Linked DNA regions of Phenylobacterium zucineum HLK1. The protein of the gene in region 2 interacts with the protein of the main gene of each other region in a pairwise test. Links are inferred from orthologs where the notes say so. Each region holds a gene or a part of one and is shown on either strand. Other genes may lie near its edges.

Region 1 (3,221 bases), 1.0 Mb from region 2 along the record:
GGCGGGGCGAACGCCGAGGGCGGGGTCGGCACCGGCGGCATGGCCACCAAGATCGCGGCGGCGCGGATCGCCGCGGCCGGCGGCTGCGCCACCGTGATCACCCTGGGGAGCCGGACGCGCCCCCTGGCCGCCGTCGAGGGCGGCGAGCGCGCCACGGTCGTCGAGCCCGCCACCACGCCGGCCGCCGCCTACAAGGCCTGGATCGCCGGCTCCCTGGCCCCGGCCGGCGCGCTGGTGGTGGACGACGGCGCGGCCCAGGCGGTGCGCCGGGGCAAGAGCCTGCTGGCCGCCGGCGTGCGCCGGGTGGAGGGCCGCTTCGACAAGGGCGATGCGGTGCTCGTCCGCGACGAGGCCGGCCGCGAGATCGCCCGCGGGCTGGTCCGCTACGAGGCCGCCGACGCCGAGCGGATCTGCGGGCTGAAGAGCGAGGCGATCGAGGGCGTCCTGGGCTACACCTCCGGCCCCCTGGTCCACGCCGACGACCTGGCGCTGGCGGCCCACGCCGAGGCCTGAGCGCCGCGTCATCTACGACGCCCGGCGGAAGGCCATTTGCTGACCCCGGGAAAGACGCCTAGGAAGTGCTCACCTTGAGCAAATGGGGCCCATGGTGGACGACGGCGGAACATCGAGGCGGACGGCGGGCCGGCTGGAGTCCCTCACTCCCGGCCAGGCGATCCCGTTCGGCGGCGACCGCGTCGCGCATGTGAGCCCGCAGCTCGCCGCCGCGTTCAGGGCCGGCGACCGGCTGCTGGTCGTGCAGGACAGCGGCGACCTGCTGCACGTGCCCGCCGCCGAGCAGGCCACGGCCGCGGGCGCCGTGGGCCGGGCCGCCGCCGCCTTCGCGCGCATGGGCGAGGTCCCGGACGCCGCCGTCACCGCCTTCTTCGAGGCCTTCGCCGCCCGTCTCGCCGACGACGCCGTCTGGGCCGCGATCGCCGGGGCCAACGCCCGCGACGTCGAGCAGGCCCGGGCCCGCGGCCGCTCCACCACCAGGCTGGCCGTCTCGGACGCCATGCGCCGGGACATGATCGAGGGCCTGCGCGCCTGGGCCGGCGCCGAGGCCGCCCGCGGCCGGGTGCTGGAGCGCGTCGAGCACCCCGGCTGGACCGTCGAGCAGGTGGTCGCGCCCCTGGGCGTGGTGGGCTTCGTCTTCGAGGGCCGGCCGAACGTCTTCGCCGACGCCACCGGCGTGATCCGGGCGGGCAACACCGTGGTCTTCCGCATCGGCTCGGACGCGCTCGGCACCGCTCGCGCCATCGTGGCCGAGGCGCTGGACCCGGCGATCACCGAGGCGGGCCTGCCCGAGGGCTGCGCCGCGCTGGTGGACTCCCCCGCCCACGCCGCCGGCTGGGCCATGTTCGCCGACCCGCGCCTGTCGCTGGCCGTGGCCCGCGGCTCGGGCGCGGCGGTGGCCCAGCTGGGCGCCATCGCCCGCCAGGCCGGAACGCCCGTCAGCCTTCACGGCACGGGCGGGGCCTGGATGGTGGCCGACGCCGCCGCCGACGCCGACCGCTTCTTCGCCGCCGCCTACCACTCGCTGGACCGCAAGGTCTGCAACACGCTCAACACCTGCTGCATCGTCGAGGCCCGCGCCGACGAGCTGGTCCCCGTCTTCCTCGAGGCCCTGCGGAAGGCCGGCGAGCGCCGCCGGGGCTGCAAGCTGCACGTGGCCGAGCAGGACCTGTCCCGCCTGCCCGAGGCCTGGCGCGCCGGCCGCGGCGTGGTCGTCCGCGCCGAGGGCCCGCGCGAGGAGCCGCTGGTCGAGCCGCTCGCCGACGCCGAGCTCGGCCGCGAGTGGGAGTGGGAGGAGACCCCCGAGGTCAGCCTGAGGATCGTCGCCGACCTGGCCGAGGCCGCGGCCCTCTTCAACGCTCACAGCCCGCGCTTCGTCGCCGCCCTGATCAGCGAGGACCCCGCCGCGCACGCCCGCTTCTTCGCCGCGGTGGACGCCCCGTTCGTGGGCGACGGCTTCACCCGCTGGGTGGACGGCCAGTACGCGCTGAAGAAGCCCGAGCTCGGCCTGTCCAACTGGGAGAACGGGCGCCTGTTCGCCCGCGGCGGCGTGCTGGCCGGCGACGGCGTGTTCTCCGTGCGCACGCGCGTGACCCAGGCCGACCCGCACCTCGACCGCGGGGGCGCGCCGACCCCGCCGCGCGGGAGCTGACCCCTGGCCATGTGGTTCGCAGGTCCGGCCCGCCGGGCGCCCGCCGCCGGCCGGCCGAGGGCGCTGAAGCTCGGCTTCGAGCTGGAGCACGGCATGCGCGTCGGGCTGTTCGGCGGCTCGTTCAACCCGCCGCACGAGGGCCACGCCCACGTCGCCGAGACCGCCAAGCGGCGCCTGAACCTCGACCGGGTGGTCTGGCTGGTCTCGCCGCAGAACCCGCTGAAGTCCGGCCGCGAGACGGCCGACCTGGCCGAGCGCATGGCGCTCGCCCGCGAGCTGGCCGCCGGCCCGGGGATGATCGTCTCGGACCTGGAGAGCCGGCTGGGCTCGGCCTACACCATCGACACCATCCGTTCGCTGAAGACCCGCTTCCCGGGCGTGCACTTCGTCTGGATCATGGGCGCCGACAGCCTGTCGACCTTCCACCGCTGGCGCGGCTGGACCCAGATCATGCGCGAGGTGCCGGTGGCCGTGGTCTCGCGGCCCTGGATCTCGCTGAAGAGCCGCTTCTCGCCCGCGGCGCGACGTTTCGCCCACGCCCGCCGCTCGCCCCTGGAGGCGCCGATCCTGCCCCTGCTGAAGCCGCCGGCCTGGGTCTTCCTCTTCGGCCGCTTCAACTTCCAGTCGTCCACGGCCTTGCGCGAACGCCTCCACAGCCCAAACTCTTGACGTGTTCGTGAGAGCGGCTGACCCGGCCGCGGGCCCGTGATAGGGTCCGGCGAGCGAGGACACAAAGGAGCTACCCCGCTGCAACGTGAACCTGCGCCTACGGCGCACGAGGGACAGGCGTCCGCCGCCGAGCCCTCATCGGACGACCAGGGTCGCATCGGCGCCCTGGAGGACCTGATCCTGGCCCGCCTCGACGAGGACAAGGCCCAGGACGTCGTACTCATCGATCTCAAGGGCAAGAGCCCCGTGGCCGACGCGCTGGTCGTGGCGTCGGGCCGGTCGCAGCGCCATGTCGGCGCCATGGCCGACCACCTGCTGCGCGCGCTGAAGGAGGCCGGCTACGGCAAGTGCCGGGTCGAGGGCCTGCCCCACGCCGACTGGGTGCTGA
Region 2 (3,674 bases):
GACGCCCTGGTGGACCTTCCCTTCGCCCTGCCGACGGCGGTGGCGGGGATCGCGCTGACCGCCATCTACGCCCCGACGGGGGTGCTCGGCGAGCCGCTGGCCCGGCTCGGCGTCAAGGTCGCCTACACGCCGCTCGGCGTGTTCCTCGCCCTCGTCTTCATCGGCCTGCCGTTCGTGGTGCGCAGCGTCCAGCCTGTGCTGCAGGAGCTGGACGCCGAGGTGGAGGAGGCGGCGCTGACGCTGGGGGCGACGCCGCTCCAGCGGTTCTGGCGGGTGACCCTGCCGGTGCTCACCCCGGCGCTGCTGTCGGGCCTGAGCCTGGCCTTCGCCCGCGGCGTGGGCGAGTACGGCAGCGTGATCTTCATCGCCGGCAACATGCCGATGACCTCCGAGATCGCCCCCCTGCTGATCGTCATCAAGCTGGAGCAGTACGACTACGCCGGCGCGGCGGCCATCGGCCTGGCCATGCTGGTCATCTCGTTCGGGGCCCTCCTGGCGGTGAACGCCGCCCAGATGGCGACGGCGGGGCGGGGGCGCGCATGACGGGGTCGCGAATCCGACTGCCGGGCCTTGCGCCCCTGTTCCTCGCGCTCGCCCTGGCCGTCCTCGGGGTGCTGATCGTCCTGCCGCTGGGCGTGGTGTTCCAGCAGGCGCTCTCCAAGGGACTGGGCGCCTACATCGAGCCGCTCCGGCAGCCCGACGCCCTGGCGGCGATCCGGCTGACGCTGACGGTGGCCGCCATCTCGGTCCCGCTGAACGCGGTGTTCGGCGTGGCCGCCGCCTGGGCGATCGCCCGCTTCGAGTTCCGGGGCAAGAGCCTGCTCGTCACCTTCATCGACCTGCCGTTCTCGATGTCGCCGGTGGTCTCGGGCCTGGTCTGGGTGCTGCTGTTCGGGGCCCAGGGCTGGTTCGGCGAGATCCTGCTGCAACACGACGTCAGGATCATCTTCGCGACGTCGGGCCTCGTCCTGGCCACGGTGCTGGTCACGCTGCCGTTCGTCGCCCGCGAGCTCATCCCGCTGATGCAGGGGCAGGGCTCGGACGAGGAGGCGGCGGCGCTGACCCTGGGGGCCGGCGGCTGGACCACGTTCTGGCGGGTCACCCTGCCCAACATCCGCTGGGCGCTGCTGTACGGCGTCCTGCTCTGCAACGCCCGCGCGATGGGCGAGTTCGGCGCGGTCTCGGTGGTCTCGGGCAGCATCCGGGGCCTGACCACCACTTTGCCGCTCCACGTCGAGGTGCTCTACAATGACTACGAATTCGTCGGCGCTTTCGCGGCGGCCTCCATCCTCGCGGGCCTCGGGCTCGTCACCCTCGTCCTCAAGACGGTCCTCGAATGGCGACATGCCGGTGAACTTGCCGCAAGCTGCAAACACTGACGGGGCCGCGCTGGAGATCCGCGGGGTCTCCAAGACGTTCGGCCGCTTCCCGGCGCTGCGGGACGTCTCGCTGCGGGCGCGGGACAAGGAGTTCCTGGCGCTGCTGGGCCCGTCGGGCTCGGGCAAGACGACCCTGCTGCGGGTGCTCGCGGGCCTGGAGACGCCCGACGCGGGCGAGGTGCGGTTCGGCGGCGAGGACTTCCTGGCCCTGCCGGTGCGCCGCCGCCGGGTGGGGATGGTGTTCCAGCACTACGCGCTCTTCCGGCACATGACCGTGGCGCAGAACATCGCCTTCGGCCTGTCGGTGCGGCGCGGGGCCGAGCGGCCCTCCCGGGACGAGATCGCCGAACGCGTGCGCCGCCTGCTGGGGCTGGTGCAGCTCGAGGGCTACGAGGGCCGGTATCCGTCCCAGCTCTCGGGCGGGCAGCGGCAGCGGGTCGCGCTGGCCCGGGCTCTGGCCATCGAGCCCAGGATGCTGCTGCTGGACGAGCCGTTCGGCGCCCTCGACGCCCAGGTCCGGCGGGGCCTGCGCCGCTGGCTGCGCGAGCTGCACGACCGCGCCGGTGTCACCACCGTCTTCGTCACTCACGACCAGGAGGAGGCCCTCGATCTCGCCGACCGGGTGGCGATCCTGCGCGACGGCGAGCTGGTGCAGCTCGGGACGCCGAACGAGGTCTACGAGCATCCGGCCGATCCGTTCGTCTTCGACTTCCTGGGCGCGGCCTGCCGCATGGCGGGCGTGGTCGAGAAGGACCGGCTGCGGGTCGCGGACTGGGAATCGGCCGCCCCGGCGGGCGCGCCGCAGGGGCCCGTGGAGGTGCTCTTCCGGCCCGACGAGGTCGCCTTCGCCCCGGCCGACGGGGCAGGCCTGGCCGCCGAGGTCCGGGCCGTGGCGGCGCGCGGCCCGGACGTGCGCATCGAGTGCCTGATCGAGGGCCGCGCCGTCGAGCTGAGGGCCCACGGCGCGGCCCTGCCGGCCGGGGTCGCCCCCGGCCTGGCCGTGCGGGTCAAGCCGCTGCGGCCGCAGGTCTACGCCGGCTAGCTACTGGAAGATCCAGTCGCCGGCCGAGAGCTGGGCGGGCGCCACGTTCTCGATCTGCAGGATGTAGTTCGGCCACTCCGGGGTCGGCCCCCCGGCGTCGCTGTCGAACAGCACCTTCGTCCCGCCAGCCCCGTCGTCGATCAGGCGCAGGTAGCCCGCGGCGAACGGATCCGAGCCCGTGTAGCCGGCGGTGTCGAACAGGCCGGACAGGTCGATCTTGTCCACGCCCGCCTCGAAGTCGGTGATGCGGGCCGGCGACCAGGGCTCGCTTGCGAACACGAAATGATCCGCCCCGCCGGCGCCGGTCAGGACGTCCGAGCCCTGGCTGGCGTTGAGCGTGTCGTCGCCTGAGCCTCCCGTCAGGGTCGAGCCGGGGCCGGCCGAGTCGATCACGCGGCCCTCGCCGTCGTCCTCTTCCGGCGGCGGGGGAGGCGGTGGAGGCGGAGGCGGGGGCGGGGGCTCGCCCGCGCCGCCGCCCGAGAGCTGGGCCCAGGTCAGGCCGGCGGCGGGCACGCCCTCAAGCTGCAGGACGTAGTTGGGCCACTGCTGACCCGTCTCGGCCCCGTCGCGGTCGAACAGCACCTTCGTGCCGCCTGCGCCGTCGTCGAGGAACCAGACGTAGCCGTCGGCCACCGGGTCGGCGCCCGAGTAGCCCGAGGCCTGGAAGAGCTTCGAGAAGTCCAGGGCGTCGGACCCGACGGCGAAGTCGGTGATCCGCGCCGGCGCCCAGGGCTCTGCCGCCCAGGCGAAGACGTCGTCCCCGGCCCCGCCGGTGATCACGTCGGCGCCCTGGCTGGCGTTGATGGTGTCGTTCCCGGCCGTGCCCGATAGCGTGGAGCCCGGACCGGGCGAATTGATCACCTGGCCCGCGCCGGTGTCGCCGCCGCCGGTGTCGCCGCCGTCATCGCCGCCATCATCGCCGCCGCCGTCATCCGGGGGCGGCTCGGCCGAGCCCTCGCCCGAGAGCTGGCCCCAGGTGAGGCCGCCGGCGGCCACGCCCTCGAGCTGCAGGACGTAGTTGGGCCACTCCTGGCCCGTGGCCGGGCCGTCGCGGTCGAACAGCACCTTCGTGCCGCCGGCCCCATCGTCGAACAGCCAGACGTAGCCGTCGGCCACCGGGTCGGCGCCAGCGTAGCCGGCGGCCTGGAAGAGCTTCGAGAAGTCCAGGGTGTCGGAGCCGACGGCGAAGTCGGTGACCCGCGCAGGCGCCCAGGGCTCGGCGGCCCAGGCGAAGACGTCGTTCCCCTCGCCGC

Evidence for each region.
Region 1: the proteins of PHZ_RS06055 (region 2) and PHZ_RS01395 interact in binary tests that used the Escherichia coli proteins (3 or more experiments, as listed by UniProt). The link is inferred for Phenylobacterium zucineum HLK1 from one-to-one orthologs.

The regions. Positions count from the first base shown.
Region 1 is NC_011144.1:250,668-253,888, reverse strand. What follows is about bases 1-2,884. They hold PHZ_RS01395 (aldehyde dehydrogenase family protein), read left to right. Parts: upstream 1-604; coding sequence 605-2,164; downstream 2,165-2,884. Other genes in these bases: rsfS (ribosome silencing factor), read left to right, coding at 2,870-2,884; PHZ_RS01390 (nicotinate-nucleotide adenylyltransferase), read left to right, coding at 2,174-2,833; proB (glutamate 5-kinase), read left to right, coding at 1-513. In the rest of the region: more of rsfS, read left to right, coding at 2,885-3,221. UniProt on the Escherichia coli protein: Catalyzes the NADPH-dependent reduction of L-glutamate 5-phosphate into L-glutamate 5-semialdehyde and phosphate. The product spontaneously undergoes cyclization to form 1-pyrroline-5-carboxylate.
Region 2 is NC_011144.1:1,253,376-1,257,049, forward strand. What follows is about bases 384-3,382. They hold PHZ_RS06055 (sulfate/molybdate ABC transporter ATP-binding protein), read left to right. Parts: upstream 384-1,344; coding sequence 1,345-2,421; downstream 2,422-3,382. Other genes in these bases: cysT (sulfate ABC transporter permease subunit CysT), read left to right, coding at 384-543; cysW (sulfate ABC transporter permease subunit CysW), read left to right, coding at 540-1,379; PHZ_RS21545 (type I secretion C-terminal target domain-containing protein), read right to left, coding at 2,422-3,382. In the rest of the region: more of cysT, read left to right, coding at 1-383; more of PHZ_RS21545, read right to left, coding at 3,383-3,674. UniProt on the Escherichia coli protein: Part of the ABC transporter complex CysAWTP involved in sulfate/thiosulfate import. Responsible for energy coupling to the transport system.